Undibacterium parvum: one gene and its partner. Each later gene encodes a partner of the first gene's protein in a complex. Links are inferred from orthologs where the notes say so. Each region holds a gene or a part of one and is shown in the gene's direction. Other genes may lie near its edges.

Region 1 (7,866 bases):
TAAGAAAGGCCAATTCTTAGCGCCCCACGATATGATTAATGTCATCGCCAAGGCGCGCGCTGCAGCTAAAGAAGTTGGCTTATCCGAAGATCTTTTCATGGCCTGCGAACGTGGTGTCTCATTTGGATACAATAATTTGGTATCCGATATGCGCTCGCTCGCAATCATGCGTGAAACCAATTGCCCTGTGGTTTTTGATGCCACCCACTCGGTGCAGTTGCCGGGCGGGCAGGGCACATCTTCCGGCGGGCAACGCGAGTTTGTTCCGGTATTGGCGCGTGCGGCGATTGCGGTTGGCGTAGCTGGCTTGTTTATGGAAACTCATCCGAATCCTGCAATGGCCATGTCGGACGGTCCGAATGCTGTGCCATTAGGACGCATGAAAGAATTGCTATCAACTTTGATCGACCTTGATCGGGTTGTGAAAAAGAATGGATTCCTGGAGTCCAGTTTTAACTGATTTATTGCGTGATGCAAGTCCCGTCCGCGCCGACTCAGGTGGCGGGCGGTGAAGATAAAAGCTTTTGAACCCATCGACCTGAAGATACGCTGACAGTGCCGCCATTAAGCGCCGCTGCCATATTCTTGTCATTACCAAAAATCAAAATGTCGTTTTATCTAGAAACCCGTTACATGCAACGGTGAGACCCAGCCGCATTATTTTATTTTGTTGGCGAATTTCTTATTTTAAATTGATCGTTTAGGAGAATTGAATGAGTGCTATTGTTGATATTATCGGTCGTGAAATCATGGATTCACGCGGTAATCCTACCGTTGAATGCGATGTCTTGCTGGAATCTGGTGTTATGGGGCGTGCCTCAGTACCTTCCGGTGCCTCGACCGGTAGCCGCGAAGCGATGGAGCTGCGGGACGGCGATAAATCGCGTTTTCTGGGCAAGGGCGTACTCAAAGCCTGCGAGAACATCAACACAGAAATAGCCGAAGCGATCATGGGTTTAGACGCTAACGAACAAGCTTTTCTGGATCGTACTTTGATCGATTTAGATGGTACTGAAAACAAATCGCGCCTAGGTGCAAACGCCATGTTGGCAGTTTCCATGGCTGTCGCCAAAGCGGCCGCTGAAGAGGCTGGCTTGCCGTTGTATCGTTACTTCGGTGGTTCGGGCGCCATGCAAATGCCAGTGCCGATGATGAATGTCATCAACGGCGGCGCACATGCCGATAATAATCTGGATATTCAAGAATTCATGATTATCCCGGTTGGTGCACCTAGTTTTCGCGAAGCAATACGTTACGGTGCAGAAGTTTTTCATGCACTTAAAAAAATCCTGCACGACAAAGGTTTAACGACAGCTGTTGGCGATGAGGGTGGATTTGCACCATCAGTAGAAAATCATGAATCTGCCATCAAACTGATTATTCAAGCGATAGAAGCCGCTGGCTACGAGCCAGGCACACAAATCGCTCTTGGCCTCGATTGCGCCGCTAGCGAATTCTACAAAGACGGTAAATATCACTTGGAAGGCGAAGGACTGACTTTGTCGGCTACTGATTTCACGAATTTGCTGGCAACTTGGGTCGACAAATATCCTATCATCTCTATCGAAGACGGCATGGCCGAAGGCGATTGGGACGGCTGGGCAATTCTGACAGAGAAACTCGGAAAAACAGTGCAGATCGTTGGCGATGACTTGTTCGTCACCAATACCAAGATCTTCAAAGAAGGCATACAAAAAGGCATCGCTAATTCGATACTGATCAAAATTAATCAGATTGGTACTTTGACCGAAACTTTTGCCGCTATCGAAATGGCTAAGCGCGCTGGCTATACAGCGGTAATCTCACATCGCTCTGGCGAAACCGAAGACAGCACGATTGCTGATATCGCCGTCGGTATGAACGCTCTGCAAATTAAAACAGGATCTATGTCCCGTTCTGATCGTATGGCAAAATACAATCAACTCTTGCGCATCGAAGAAGATTTGGGTGAAGTGGCTAGTTACCCAGGCCGCGACGCTTTCTATAATTTGAAGTAAGCTTTATTTGTAAAAGGGAGAGCATTTGTTCTCCTTTTTTATGTACTTTATTTTTGATAGATTAAAACTCAATGCGCTTACTTGCCATCGTGTTCGTCACCTTGTTATTGTTGATTCAATATCCGCTGTGGTTGGGTAAAGGCGGTTGGCTGCGCGTTTGGGAATTAGATAGGCAAGTAAGCGCAGCGCAAAAGAAGAATGAAGATCTGAAAGAGAGAAATAATAAACTCGCTTCAGAAGTTGAAGATCTAAAAATAGGTACAGGCGCTGTAGAAGAACGCGCTCGTTTTGAGTTGGGAATGATTAAGAGAGATGAAATCTTTGTACAGATACTTAATGCTGGCACCGAATTAAAATCCAACCCGGCAGCAGCTTTAGGAAGTAAGCCAGTTATTGGTGCGCGGCAATAGCAAAGTAAGCGAATCGGAGAGGCAAATAATAGCCTGGTATTTCGCATAATTTATATTATGTAAAATTGAAGTTCAAAATTTACGCATCAATAGAAGCGATATTTAACCGTTCGGCGAAGTAAAAGTAGTCACTTAGTGGACGTAAATGTGGAACTTCCCGAATAAAATGAAATAAATCTGATACCCTTACTGCAATAAGTATTTGAATTTAATGATTTATTCACGTTTGTTGCGACAGAAACGCGCTAATGTAAAACTTTGGACTCTACTTACCTAATGCTTTGGTCCATTTCAATCAGTCCAAATTATTACGTTAATCGGAATGCTTTAACGTAAAAGTATCCGGTTGAAAACATTGCTCTCGCTAGTCATTATTCTGTCTTTCTTCGCTTAGCTCGCGTAGTCGGTTGAATGGCCGCCGCATTTTTTGCAGCTCCCAATTCGCATTCATGCAGCTTACGAAGAAGCAAGTCTCTCTCTACAGCCGAGCCTGCCAAGGCATGAGTATTGTTGGAAATCTGAATTTTTAACTGTATTAGTTCGCGATTGACAATCTCGCGAGCTTCAGAAGCGGCTTGAATCGCACCTTCTAAATTGCCTATTGTTTGCCTCAGGTTGGCCATCTGAGACTGAAACGCATTGGATTCAGCGTGATGCACGTCGACCTTCATTTTGTATTCAACGCGCGCTGTTTCTAGTGCTTTTTGAAGCCTAATATTAGCTGTGCGCTCTCGATCGATTTCTAGAAGCGCCCGTCTTTCCGCTGACGCCAGTCTATCTTCGTTTAATTTTGCTGAAGCACGGAGTTTTTCCATTTCTAAGACCAGCTCACGGAGAGCATCATCTAGTTTCGCATTACTTACGGATATATCATTTTTTGAGTCTTCCAATTGAGATTCGAGCGATGAGTTCGTCGATATTAAGGCTGTAATTTCGTGTTTGAGTACATCACATTCAGTATGCGTTTCCATTAGTTCTTTTTGCATGCTATTAAATGTTGATATTGCTTGGTCGCGGGCAGCAACCGCCAAATTGGCCTTGTCATTTGCCTGTTCAACCTGCAACAGCACATCAACCTTCAAAGATGCCAGCGTTTCTTGAGCGGCATTTTGGGCCGCTGACCACAAAGTGGCAACGAGATCTCCCGCTGCGGTTTTCAAGGATTCCGGCAAATCGGGATGACTAACAGTCACCCTGCTTTTGTCGCGCAGGTTTTCCCAGAAACGATTCAGGGCTTCCGCAGGTGCCGACATGCTGCCTTTTCGCACCAGCTGGTATAACTTATTGGCTGTCGGCGTCATTCCATAGCGGAAGAACATGGCCACACACACTTCACGATACAGATCCTGTGTCTGTGGGAATTGATTGCGAAGTACGTCGATGTCCGCCAAGAGCATGCGCTCATTCTGTTCAAGAGTATCCATATATTCATTCATTGAAGTTATTGGTTGATAATACAACGTATTACGTTATATTTCCAACTTTTAAATCAATAAATATGACATTACTCTTATAATGTCTATTATTATTGATAATATTGAATAATCAACGATCTTCATCGCATGAAAATTTCCTCGGTCATTGATACAAAGCCTGGCTCAGTACTCAGTAAAATATCCAGCGGCTTAACGTCTGTGATCTTGAGAAAGATTCGTGTTTGAATAGGCCTAACTAAAACTGTCTGGCTAGTAGCTTCTTAGCAGTAAGCTCGGCTATTGTTAGGCTCGCCCAATAAATGGTTCCATTGAAAATCAATTATTGGCACTACTCAATGGAGCCATATGACGTCACACTGCCTCCATTAGATCGCCTTCTACGCTGTGCGCACTAGCCGTTGCGTATTTGCGGTCGCCCATTTTCCAACATTGAGGATATTTATCGTGAGTGCGATGTTTGATGAAGTTTTGCATAAAATTACCATCGTCGGCGGTGGTGCCGGCGGCCTGGAATTAGCGGTGCGCCTGGGCCAGCAATTAGGCAAGAAGAAGAAAGCCCTGATTACCCTGGTCGATGCCAGCCCTACCCATTTGTGGAAGCCGCTACTGCATCAGGTCGCGGCTGGCACCTTAGATAGCCAAGCGGATGAGAGAGAATATTTCGCCTTAGCGCGCGCCAATCATTTTGAATTCCGCCTGGGGCGCATGAATGGCCTGGACAGACGCTATAAGAAAATTTTTCTGGCACCGACTTTGGATGAGAATAATGAGGAGCTATTGCCCACCCAGTCGATCGCTTACGATAGTTTGGTGCTAGCACTGGGTAGCCAGAGTAATGATTTTGGCACTAAGGGCGTGCGTGAGCATTGCATCATGCTCGATACCTTAGCGGCGGCCGAGCGTTTCCACAAAAAACTGGTGAATTGTTGCCTGCGCGCGCAGTCATTGGCGCAGGTCGCAGGCGAAGGTCGCTTCACCGTCACGATCATAGGAGGCGGCGCGACTGGGGTCGAGCTAGCGGCCGAGCTGCACATGACCACTAAAATATTATCCAGCTATGGCTTGGTAAATTTTCATCCTGAAAAAGACTTGAAGATTGTCTTGGTCGATGCCGCCCCGCGCTTACTGCAAATGCTGCCTGAACGCCTTGCGGCAGCGGTCGCCAAAGAGTTGCGCAGTATCGCCGTGGAAGTTCACACCAATGAAAAAGTAGTGGAGGTCAGCAAAGACGGGGTCATGATGGCCAGCGGAAAATTCATCCCCAGCGGTATCGTGGTGTGGGCGGCAGGTATCAAGGCCGCCGATTTCTTAAAGGATATCGATGGACTGGAAAGCAATCGTATCAATCAATTGGTACTCAACGCGCAATTGCAAACTAGCCGCGATCCGGCCATTTTTGCGATCGGCGATTGCTGCGCCTGCCCGCAAGGAGAAGGCCTGCCTGCAGTGCCGCCACGCGCCCAGGCCGCGCATCAGCAAGCGAGCCTACTGGCCAAATCGCTGATACGCATGCTCAATGGCAAAGAGTTGCTGACTTATCGCTACACCGACCACGGCTCTTTGCTCTCGCTAGGAAATTACAGTACCGTCGGTAGCTTGATGGGGGCGCTCGCGAGTGGCTCTATCTTCATCGAAGGCACAATCGCCAAATGGATGTACTGGTCGCTACACAAGCATCATCAAGTGGTGGTCTACGGCTGGTTTCACACCTGGCTGGCCACTTGGGTCGCCAGCATAGACAGGGTCAGAAATCCGCGCATCAAGCTGCACTGACTACGCAAACTACACGCCACGCCCCACACGTGTAGGCGCATATTCCATGCGCTTGCTGGCAGCATTTGGGCCTGCAGGCCGCATAGGGATTGCGTAAGCGCTCCCTATTCAAACAAAATCGAGCACCATGCTGGGTTGAATTTGCAACAGAAAATGTAAATGATGTAAGTGGCAGCGCAACAGGGCAATTTTAGACGGCCATACAGGCCCTGATTGAGCGCCTGCGCAGTTTTTAATGAGATTCCTCGTTCACCCCTGCCCCCCCCTATGGCTAGCGTTTATTACGAAGACTGTTAGCCTGCCGTGCATTAACCAAATATCTAGGCAAAAACAAAATAAACTTAGGAGTCATGAGAAAACTGAATCAATAGTGCAGTATATGTCTCTTTTTTTTGAAAATTTCTGGCGATAAACTGGTTTTGTCCTTGAGCAAGATCTTTCTCAGGGCAAGCCGATCACGGCATGGGACAGATGGAAATTTCAATATGAAAAAATATTAGGAGTAAGGCATATGGCGCACGAAAAATCAGTAGAAGTAGATCACATCAACTTTGCATCACAACAGCGCAGGCAATTCATGCGCGGCGCCGGGGCCTTGGCGCTCGCTGGTCTGGCGCTGCCTTTGACCGCATGCGGTGAAGATCCAGATGAACCTATTCCACCACAGCCGCCCGAGCCTTTACCACCACCGCCTCCGGTGACGACTTATCTGGTGCCGAAAGAAGGCGCATCGCACGCCGCTACCTGGATGGCTTACGGTGCCTCGGTCTCGGCCTGGGGTAACTTCAACGGCACCCCAGAAGAGCGCGATATGTCGAATAGCCGCCTGCTAGCGCGTGAAGATCTGATGCGTATCGCGGCCCAATTGTCGCGCTTTGAAGACGTCACCATGCTGGTGGCAAATAACACCGATCTGGCCGAAGCCAATCGCTTGCTCGATAAAGTGTTTGCCGGCACCGGCAACTTCAATCGCTGGAACCCAAGCACCAACATAGGCGTAGACGGTAAAATTTTTAGTAATGGGCGCGCCCTGCCAGCGATGAACCGCAATCGCATCGAGTTGCTGATCAAGACCGACAACGCCAGCAATCGCAATCAGGCTAATTGTGCCCATCCCCTCGAAAAGGTAAAAGTTTCTTTTTGGAATAGTCTTGAACACTGATTACTTGTAATATTCTTACCGAAATAATCCGTTTTTTCTTGCTTATTTGTATATCCGTAATAATGAATTAGCGTCCAACCTTAACGTTTTTACCTTTTCGAGGGAATGGGCTGTATCCCTACAGGGGGTTGTAAGCCCAAAGCCCAGATTATTTTGGATGTCTTTTAAATCAATGAGTTATGAATCAAAACACTCGTTCCGGGTCGTCATGCTGCAGGTATTTCTAACCACTTACCTCTGCTCAGACGTCCAGCCATGCTCCATAGGCATGGATATCAATCATCGGGACTGTCGCGGTAGCCTGGAGTCGGGCGATTAATTCGAAAAGAAAAGCGGTGGCTGGTTTGCCTGATTCGTGAATGTTATACGCGGCGGTCGCCTCATCATAGTCAAACACTCCATGCGATGCGACACAGCCCAGATCGAGCTTGCCGCCGGCATCGCCGCTCAAGAGAACCGCGCGCATTGCATCGCCAAGCGGTGGGTTCCAGTTGCTGCCAAGAGTCAATATACCGCCAATAATCGGCGTCAGCGCCTTCGGCGGATAAGTTCCACCAGCATGGGGAATTGGCAGGCTGGTTCGGTGTAATTTGCGTACGCTAGCAACTTTTTCCTGCGCATACGCTACTAATGTAGCGTTGATTGATTGTTTGGCTTCAAACACCGCGTAGACGCTTTCCGCAGGAATAATGAATTGATCACCATGCCGAAATATGAAAGGCGAATACTGGCGGTCGAACACTACAACGTCGATCTGATCGGGGTCGTCTCAGAAAACGGAAAATAAAGCACGCTAAGCGTGCGTGGAGGCTGGCACCCAGCGGTACAGCGTCGGAATGGACACGCCGAGGTTCTTGGCCACGTCCTTGGGCGGCACCCCGCTGGCCAGCAGCTTCTTGGCCGACTCGATCTTGCTGTCGGTCATCTTCGGCTTGCGGCCGCCTTTGCGGCCGAGCTGCTTGGCGACTTCCAGCCCGGCGCGGGTGCGCTCGACGGTCAGCTCGCGCTCCATTTCGGCAAGGCTCGCCATGACGTGGAAGAAGAACCGCCCGGATGGTGTGCCGGTGTCGATGGAGTCGGTGAGGCTC
Region 2 (8,591 bases), 180 kb from region 1 along the record:
CTACCGGTACATGTGCACACCGATTTAAATAAGCATGGGCAACATTTTCATAGCGAACCACGAAGCCAGTTGCCTCATCGCCACCAGCAGTCACCGGAAAACGTACACCTTTTCCACCTTCGAGAACCTCAGAAGAAGCACAAATCAATATTTCAGACATTTCAGACATTATTTCCTCACGCGTTCTGACTCAACCAGCCATGCAACTCTTGCACTGTTTTAGCTGAAAATAGGGGCCCGCAACTTAGCAGGGTTGCCGCATCATGGGCGCCATATTCGACCGCCACAGCCGCCACACCTGCATTCGTGGCCATCTGCAAGTCGTGGGTGGTATCACCTATCATCAGGGTGCGTTTCAAGTCTTGCCCCAATTCACGGCTTAACTCTTGCAACATGGCTGGATGCGGCTTGGAAAATGTTTCGTCGGCGCAGCGCGTGGCATCAAACATAGAAAGTAGATCAGCACTATGCATCGCGCGGTTTAGACCCACGCGACTTTTGCCGGTTGCCACCGCCAAAAAATAACCATCTTGAGATAGCTCAGCCAATAATTCGCGAACACCTGCGAACAAAGGTAGTTCGTGATCATTCGCCAAATAATGGTAACGATAGCGCTCCACCATGCGTGCATGATATTTAGTATCGACGTCGGGCATCACCGCCTGCATCGCATCACTTAAAGACAGGCCTATCACATAAGAGGCTGCCTGCTCGTCCGGAATAGGCAGACCAAGATCACGCGCTGAGGCTTGTATGCATTTAACAATGGTGGAGGTACTATCCATCAAAGTGCCATCCCAATCAAACACTATAAAATCAAATTTCTTTTTTGCCATATTTATCAGGTAATGCAAATCTAAAAACTTTGCAGGCTACTATCATATTGAAGAATTGGATATTTTACCCTTATTAAAGGGATAAGTTTTTTTCACAGCGATTCTGCTTAAATTGCGCTTAAACTTTTTAAAAAGTTAAGGCAATCAGGCGGTAGCGCTGCGTTGAGCGTCATTGGTGCTTTGCTATCCGGATGAATAAAGGTGATCTGATGTGCGTGTAAAAACATTCTTTTTAAAATGCCGCGACCTTCTGCCGGTTTTAAAAGCTCGCGATTCAAAGCAAAATCACCATATTTATCATCACCGGCAATTGCAAAACCGCTGGCGGATAAATGCACCCGAATCTGATGGGTACGGCCAGTCTTTAGTTCCGCTTCGAGTAAGGCAAATTCTGCATATTTTTTCTTTAAAGAAAAAACCGTATGCGAAGCCATGCCATCGGCCTGTACGCGGACGCGGCGCTCACCATCGGCAGTATTGTATTTGTGCAAAGGCAACTTAACATGCTGTCTGGCATTTTTCCAATCGCCATGCACCAGAGTCAAATAGCGCTTATCGGTTACGCCATCGCGCATCTGCTCATGTAAATCGACTAAGGCAGAGCGCTTTTTAGCCAACATCAACACGCCAGAAGTTTCGCGATCCAGACGATGCACCAACTCCAGAAACTTAGCATCTGGACGTGATGCACGTAATTGCTCGATCACGCCATAGCTAATACCCGATCCACCATGCACCGCAACACCAGCTGGTTTATCGATGACCAAGATATGCGCGTCTTCATACAAAATAACAAACTCTGCGCCTGGGGCGTGATTTTCTGGTTTTTCTGCCATGCGTATAGGCGGCACGCGAACCACATCGCCTACTTGCAATCGATACAATTGATCGATACGCCCTTTATTTACGCGCACCTCACCTGAGCGCAAAACCCGGTAAATGTGGCTCTTGGGAACGCCTTTGCAAATACGTAACAAAAAATTATCGATGCGCTGACCAGCCTCCTCTTCTGAGATTGTCAGTAGCTGGACTGAGGCTGGCGCTTGTGTAGTTTGACGGAGAGTGTCATTTTCAGCTTGTTTTTGAAGCACTCTCCCATTATTTATCGCTAAGTGCTTCATTTTGACTATATAATTGTTTTCGCTCAAGCTTTTAGCTTTAGCAAGTGTGAGAAGAAACGACTATTTTACACAGAGGTAAGTCAATCGGCCTCGCCAATTTGCAAATTCGATGGAAAAGATGTGTATGCACCTCACCTGATGCGTCAAGGTTGTGACCGATTGTGGCAATCGGACGGCAGACGGTGATGTGGATCAGAAGGTTTGAAATATAAGGATAAGTCTGGCAAGAGACGGATGTTGATACAAACATACGTGCTTGCCGGTTGACGGTTTTGATGTAGCGCAATCGATTTAGCCAAATACAATTATTTAAAGATGGTTTGGCATTTACTAAGTTGCTCATCGCCTGGCGTTGTTATCGCATGTTCTACAAGGATTATGCAAAATTCACAATGCGGGGGACATGTGCACTCGATTCATAGTCAAAACTGTTCGCGCCCAGCGCACAACAGGTCATAACAGATATAGCCAAAATATGCTTACAGCGTCATTTGCTGATGTGTTTTTGCTATTGATTTGTCTATTTGTTGTTCCGGTGGCATTTCCCGCCCCCTCAAACTCTCCGCTCTCGCATACATCCCCCTGTAAGCATGCTTGCTAGCCTTACCATAAAGAGCTGGCAGCAAAAGATGACCATCAGGTCACGGAGTAATAAAAATGAAACGTATGTTGTTCAATGCTACGCAGCAAGAAGAGCTTCGCGTCGCCATCGTCAATGGGCAAAAACTCATAGACATCGATATTGAAACCACTGGGCGTGAACTACGCAAGTCCAATATCTACAAGGGTGTGATTACCCGTATCGAACCATCTTTGGAAGCCTGTTTCGTCAATTACGGCGAAGAACGCCATGGTTTTCTGCCGTTTAAAGAAGTAGCTCGCGGCTATTTCAAAGAAGGTATCGATGTTCGTAGTGCCTCAATTAAAGATGCATTGCGCGAAGGCCAGGAAATCATGGTCCAGGTCGAAAAAGAAGAGCGCGGCAATAAAGGCGCGGCTCTAACCACTTTCGTCTCGCTGGCAGGTCGCTACTTGGTCTTGATGCCTAATAACCCACGTGGAGGCGGCGTATCACGTCGCGTCGAAGGCGAAGAGCGTCAAGAACTGCGTGAAACCATGGACAAACTTGATTTGCCTACTGGTATGTCAGTGATTGCCCGTACCGCTGGTATAGGCCGCAATGTAGACGAATTGCAATGGGATTTAAATTACCTGATGCAACTCTGGACCGCGATCGACGGTGCAGGTAAGTCTGCTGCTGGCGCCTTCCTGATTTATCAAGAATCTTCATTGGTAATCCGCGCAATTCGCGATTATTTCCAACCGGATATCGGTGAGATTTTGATCGACACCGACGACATCTACGAACAAGCTCAACAGTTCATGAGCCACGTGATGCCGGACATGGTACATCGCGTCAAGCGCTACAGCGATGATGTGCCACTGTTTTCGCGCTTCCAGATCGAACACCAGATCGAAACTGCGTATTCCCGCACTGTTCCTCTGCCATCCGGTGGTGCGATTGTGATCGATCACACTGAAGCACTGGTATCGGTCGACGTCAACTCGGCGCGTTCTACGCGCGGCTCCGATATCGAAACCACCGCCTTCAATACTAACTGCGAAGCCGCAGAAGAAGTAGCACGTCAATTGCGTTTGCGCGATTTGGGTGGTCTCATCGTGATCGATTTTATCGACATGGAAAACGCCAAAAACCAGCGCGAAGTCGAAACTCGTCTGAAAGACTCGTTGCGCTATGACCGCGCACGGGTACAGATGGGTAAAATTTCACGCTTTGGTTTGATGGAATTATCCCGTCAACGTCTGCGCCCTTCCCTGTCTGAAGGTAGCCACGTTACCTGCCCACGTTGCAACGGCACCGCGCACATTCGCGACACTGAATCATCCGCATTGCAAGTACTGCGTATTATTCAAGAAGAAGCGATGAAAGAGAATTCAGCAGCGATCCACGTACAGGTTCCTGTCGATGTTGCAGCATTCTTGCTCAATGAAAAGCGTGGCGAGATCCTGAAGATAGAAACACGTCACCGCGTTACTGTGATTCTGATTCCAAATACGCATCTGGAAACGCCGCATTACAAGTTAGATCGCCTGAAACATGACGATCCACGCTTGGAAGAAGTGCACGCCAGCTACGCTATGGCAGAGCAAGCGGATACTGACATCGGTTACAGCAAGCGTCAAAAAGAAGAAGTCAAGCCACGTCAAGAAGCCATGGTCAAGAGCATTACGCCTGAGACTGCACCGCTGGTTGAACGCAAAGAAGTGCCGGTTGCCGCAATTGCCACCACTACGCCAGTCGCAGCTCCTGCTTCAGAAGGTTTCTTTAGCAAGTTGATGAGTTTTTTCCGCTCTAAACCGGCTGAAGCGGTGGTAGTTACTCCTGCGCCAGAAGAAAAACCAGTGACAAGCCGTGAGCGTTCTGAGCGTGGCGACCGTAACAATCGCGGCCAACGCAATCGCAACGGTCGTGGTCGTGATCGCGCTGAACGTGAAGATCGTCCAGCCAATGCCAATCCACGCGCCGACAAAGACGCCAAAGACGAAAGCGTTAAAGCGGCTGAGCCACAAGCTCCGCGTCAGCCTAAACCGCCTCGTCCACCACGTGAAGAGCGTGAAGGACAGGAACCGCGTCGCGGACGTCAGCCACGTCAACGTGAAGATCGCAAAGACAGCGTCACAGCAGAAGCCAAAACGGAAGAAGTTGCAGCAGATGCAATGCGCGTCGCAGCAGTAACGACTGCAGACCATGTGGATCAGGTCAATACTGCCAGCGCAGCATTGGTAAATGGCCCAGCGGTGAATGAGGCCGACAACGATCAAAGTGATGGCCGTCGTCGTCGCCGTCGTGGTGGTCGCAACCGTAATCGTCGTGACCGTGATGACACAGAAGGCAATGACAACAACGCAGAAGCGACGCCAGCAGACTCAGCAGCAGTAAGTGATGCGGCTATTAGCACTGCGCCAGTCAGCCTTACTAGCGAGTCAGCCCCAGCGATTACGACTACAGCAGCTGCAGTTTCAACAGAAGTAGCCGTTGCTGCAATTACTACGGTCACTGCACCGGTAGTCGAAGCTACAGAAGTTGCCGAAGTTGTGGCAGTTACCATGCCGGTTGAAGTGACACCAGTCGCAGTCGCAACAACACAAGCACCAGCAATCGCTGTTGCAGTTGCTGCACCGATAGCAACACCTGCTCCAGTGGTGGAAGTTGCTCCGCTTGCAGTGGTGGAAGCTGCGGTTGAAACGCTTGTTGCTGTAACGCCAGCGCCGCTAGTTGAAACTGCGCCTGTCGTAGTTGCAGAAGTAGTGGCTGAAGTGGCGGCTGAAATTGCAGCAGAAGCGCCAGTTGTCGTTGTAAGCGCAGCGCCGGCACAAGCGAGTCTGGATTTAACGCCGCCCGCCGTGGTCGCCGCTAAGCCAGTGGCAAGTGCGCCGGTCGCACCTGCGCCTATGCAAATGGAAGGCCTGCACAGCATGTTAGCGCAAGCTGATCTGACGCTAGCCAGCACTGATCCTGAAAAACTGCGTGCAGCACAAGCAGCAAGCGCAGCAACAGTTGCAGCACCGCGCGTAGTACGTCAACGTAAGCCAGTAGAGCCGCTTTCAACAGAACCGCTGGTGATGATAGATACCAAGCGCTAATCTGCATGTGAGCTAGGTCCAGCACAAGCCCGGTTACAGCGATGTTACCGGGCTTTTTATTGCGTAGAAAAACCGCTCAGCGCAAACATGTTATTGTGAGAACTCCCATTTTTAATCGGCGCTCCCCATCGAGCCTCTATCGATACTCATGAGTGAAAAATTCATTCCTTTGACTGATTTGCGTCAGTTCTCAAAAAAACTGCAGATTCCGCAGCAGTTGCTAGCCGCGACAGGAAAACTTGCAGATAGTTTTGCTCGACCTTTGCATGACTTGCGTATTTCAGTCACAGATCGCTGCAATTTCCGCTGCGTGTACTGCATGCCCAAGGAAGTTTTCGATAAAGACTATCAATTCCTGCCGCACAGCAATTTGCTCAGCTTCGAAGAAATCACACGATTAGCACGTATCTTTGTGGCACACGGCGTGCATAAGATCAGGCTGACCGGAGGCGAGCCTCTACTGAGGAAAAATATCGAGAAATTGATAGGGATGCTGAGCGCCATCCGCACGCCCGATGGCCGCGAACTTGACCTAACCTTAACTACCAATGGCTCCCTTTTGGCGCGCAAAGCCCAGTGTCTGAAAGATGCCGGCCTTAGCCGTGTCACAGTCTCGCTCGACGCGCTTACCGAGAGCACTTTTCAGCAAATGAATGATGTGGATTTCCCAGTCGCAGACGTGCTAGACGGTATCGAGGCCGCGCATCAAGTCGGGCTTGGCCCTATCAAAATCAATATGGTGGTCAAAGCGGGTTTAAACGATGATGAAATCGTGCCTATGGCGCGCTATTTCAAAGACAGCCCACATATTTTGCGTTTCATAGAATATATGGATGTCGGCGCTTCGAATGGTTGGAAACTGGACGAAGTCATCCCTTCAGCCGAGATCGTACAGCGCATTCAGGCGGCCGGTATGCCACTGATCGCGATCAACCCCAATTACACCGGTGAAACCGCAGCACGCTGGCGCTATCAAGATAGTGCGGGCGAAATCGGCCTGATCTCCAGCGTCACTCAAGCCTTCTGCCAAGACTGCAGCCGCGCCCGTTTATCGACTGAAGGGAAGTTGTACACCTGTTTGTTCGCCACGCAAGGCCACGACTTACGCGCCCTGTTACGCGACCCGGCCTTAGCAGCGAGCGAGAGCGATGCTGAGCTTGCCATTTCGAACGTGGTGGCACAGATTTGGGGAGCAAGAAGCGATCGCTATTCGCAATTGCGTAGCCAAAACACGGATCTGCAAGGCTTAACTAGGAACAAGATTGAAATGTCTTACATCGGTGGCTAGGCGCTGGCGTGCACCGTCACTAGCTCTGCAGCCCGCTCTAGCCAAGGGTCTCAGGGCATGCAGGCGCTAGCCTCAAGCTGGCTGCGGCTTAGCGGCCAGGCAGGCTGGAAATGGAATGAACACCTTCCACCCGGATGAAAGAGTAACGGCAGTGCAATTGGGCAATAGTGAGAAAAAAAGAAGGATTCTCACAACCCAACGGCATCGATGTGCCAAAGTGGAGCTGTAACACCAAACCACTTGAGAGAAGGAGAATCCAAATGAATCATACCGTATACGGCATCGACATTGCCAAGAGCGTATTTCAGTTGCACTGGGTTGATCAGGAAACCGGTGAGATTTTCAATAAACAGCTCAAACGCGCGAAATTTCTCGACTATTTTGTGAACCTAACATCCTGCCTGATCGGCATGGAAGCCTGTGGTGGTGCGCAGCACTGGGGCCGCAAATTGACGGCAATGGGGCATCACGTCAAGCTCATGCCAGGTAAAGCGGTCAAGGCTTTTGTGATGGGCAACAAGAATGACGCCGCCGATGCGCGTGCCATCAGGATGGCCGTACAGCAGCCTGGTATCAAAGCGGTGGCGCTTAAAACAGAAGCACAACAAGCGGTGCTGGCACTGCACCGGATGCGTCAGCAACTGATTAAATTTCGCACGATGCAAAGTAATGAACTGCGCGGTTTATTGATGGAATTTGGCGAAGTCATGGCGCTCGGTCGTGCCGCGCTCAATGCGGCTATGCCGGGTATTCTGGCGCGCCTCGATGAGCGTTTGCCGGCCTTTCTGATCGAGACACTACGCGAACGCTGGAACATGCTCAGTACCCTCGATCATCAGGTCGCAGACATTGAGCGACGCTTACAGACCTGGATGAAAGAAGACCAGGCCAGCCAAGACATCGCAGAAATACCCGGTGTGGGCTTAATCACCGCCACCGCGGTTGTCGCTACCGTGGGTAATGCCAACGTGTTCACCTCGGGACGGCAATTCGCTGCCTGGTTGGGGATCGTTCCCGGGCAAACTGGCACGGGTGGCAAGGTGCGATTGCTAGGCATCAGCAAGCGCGGCGACAGCTACTTACGCACGCTGCTGATCCACGGTGCCCGATCTGTTCTTGAGCATAGCAAGGAGCCGAGCGCCTGGTTACAAGGGATCAATCCGCGGCGGCCAAAAAATGTCGTGGTCGTGGCACTGGCGAATAAAATGGCCAGGACAATCTGGGCAATTCTGGCGCACGGAAAAAAGTATGATCGTGGGCATGTCAGTGTCAAACCGGCCGACTTACCCACCGCGGCGAGCGTTCATGGTCTTGTGATGGACCACGCCCGCCGCCGTGGATAAGTATACGGCATTGCATGACTGAGTTTGAGCTCCAAAAGGAGTCAGTGGTAAGGCAAGACAAAGAAGTTCATAGTTTGCGTAAGGCTATTTTAGTGTGATGGCAAATAGGTCAGACCGTGATTCACCAAACCTGTATGCGGGTTAGGGCTAACAGCCCGTCCTGGAAATGAGGCGTGAGTCAGCAGATTCCATCGGGGCCCGCAGGGTATTTACCTGCACTAAGGCCGGATATAAAACTGCAGCTTTACCTATTTAATAAAACATAAAAAATACCTTGGCAAATGGAAGGTGTTCATATAAACCCGCATGGATAGTGCGCATACGGTCTACTGTTTAA

The links.
Region 2: the proteins of eno (region 1) and EJN92_RS18870 are in contact, whole or in part, in a solved structure (PDB 2FYM), measured with the Escherichia coli proteins. The link is inferred for Undibacterium parvum from one-to-one orthologs.

What each region holds. Positions count from the first base shown.
Region 1 is NZ_CP034464.1:4,498,069-4,505,934, forward strand. Bases 1-2,855 are described here. They hold eno (phosphopyruvate hydratase), read left to right. Parts: upstream 1-713; coding sequence 714-1,997; downstream 1,998-2,855. Other genes in these bases: kdsA (3-deoxy-8-phosphooctulonate synthase), read left to right, coding at 1-460; ftsB (cell division protein FtsB), read left to right, coding at 2,069-2,407; EJN92_RS19610 (DNA-binding protein), read right to left, coding at 2,779-2,855. In the rest of the region: more of EJN92_RS19610, read right to left, coding at 2,856-3,843; EJN92_RS19615 (NAD(P)/FAD-dependent oxidoreductase), read left to right, coding at 4,297-5,616; EJN92_RS19620 (hypothetical protein), read left to right, coding at 6,128-6,778; EJN92_RS19625 (DUF6602 domain-containing protein), read right to left, coding at 7,020-7,532; EJN92_RS19630 (recombinase family protein), read right to left, coding at 7,572-7,866. UniProt on the Escherichia coli protein: Catalyzes the reversible conversion of 2-phosphoglycerate (2-PG) into phosphoenolpyruvate (PEP). It is essential for the degradation of carbohydrates via glycolysis.
Region 2 is NZ_CP034464.1:4,312,108-4,320,698, reverse strand. What follows is about bases 2,244-5,823. They hold EJN92_RS18870 (Rne/Rng family ribonuclease), read left to right. Parts: upstream 2,244-2,614; coding sequence 2,615-5,623; downstream 5,624-5,823. Other genes in these bases: moaA (GTP 3',8-cyclase MoaA), read left to right, coding at 5,772-5,823. In the rest of the region: EJN92_RS18885 (Rieske (2Fe-2S) protein), read right to left, coding at 1-169; EJN92_RS18880 (HAD-IIIA family hydrolase), read right to left, coding at 177-836; EJN92_RS18875 (RluA family pseudouridine synthase), read right to left, coding at 944-1,957; more of moaA, read left to right, coding at 5,824-6,911; EJN92_RS18860 (IS110 family RNA-guided transposase), read left to right, coding at 7,172-8,254. UniProt on the Escherichia coli protein: Endoribonuclease that plays a central role in RNA processing and decay. Required for the maturation of 5S and 16S rRNAs and the majority of tRNAs. Also involved in the degradation of most mRNAs.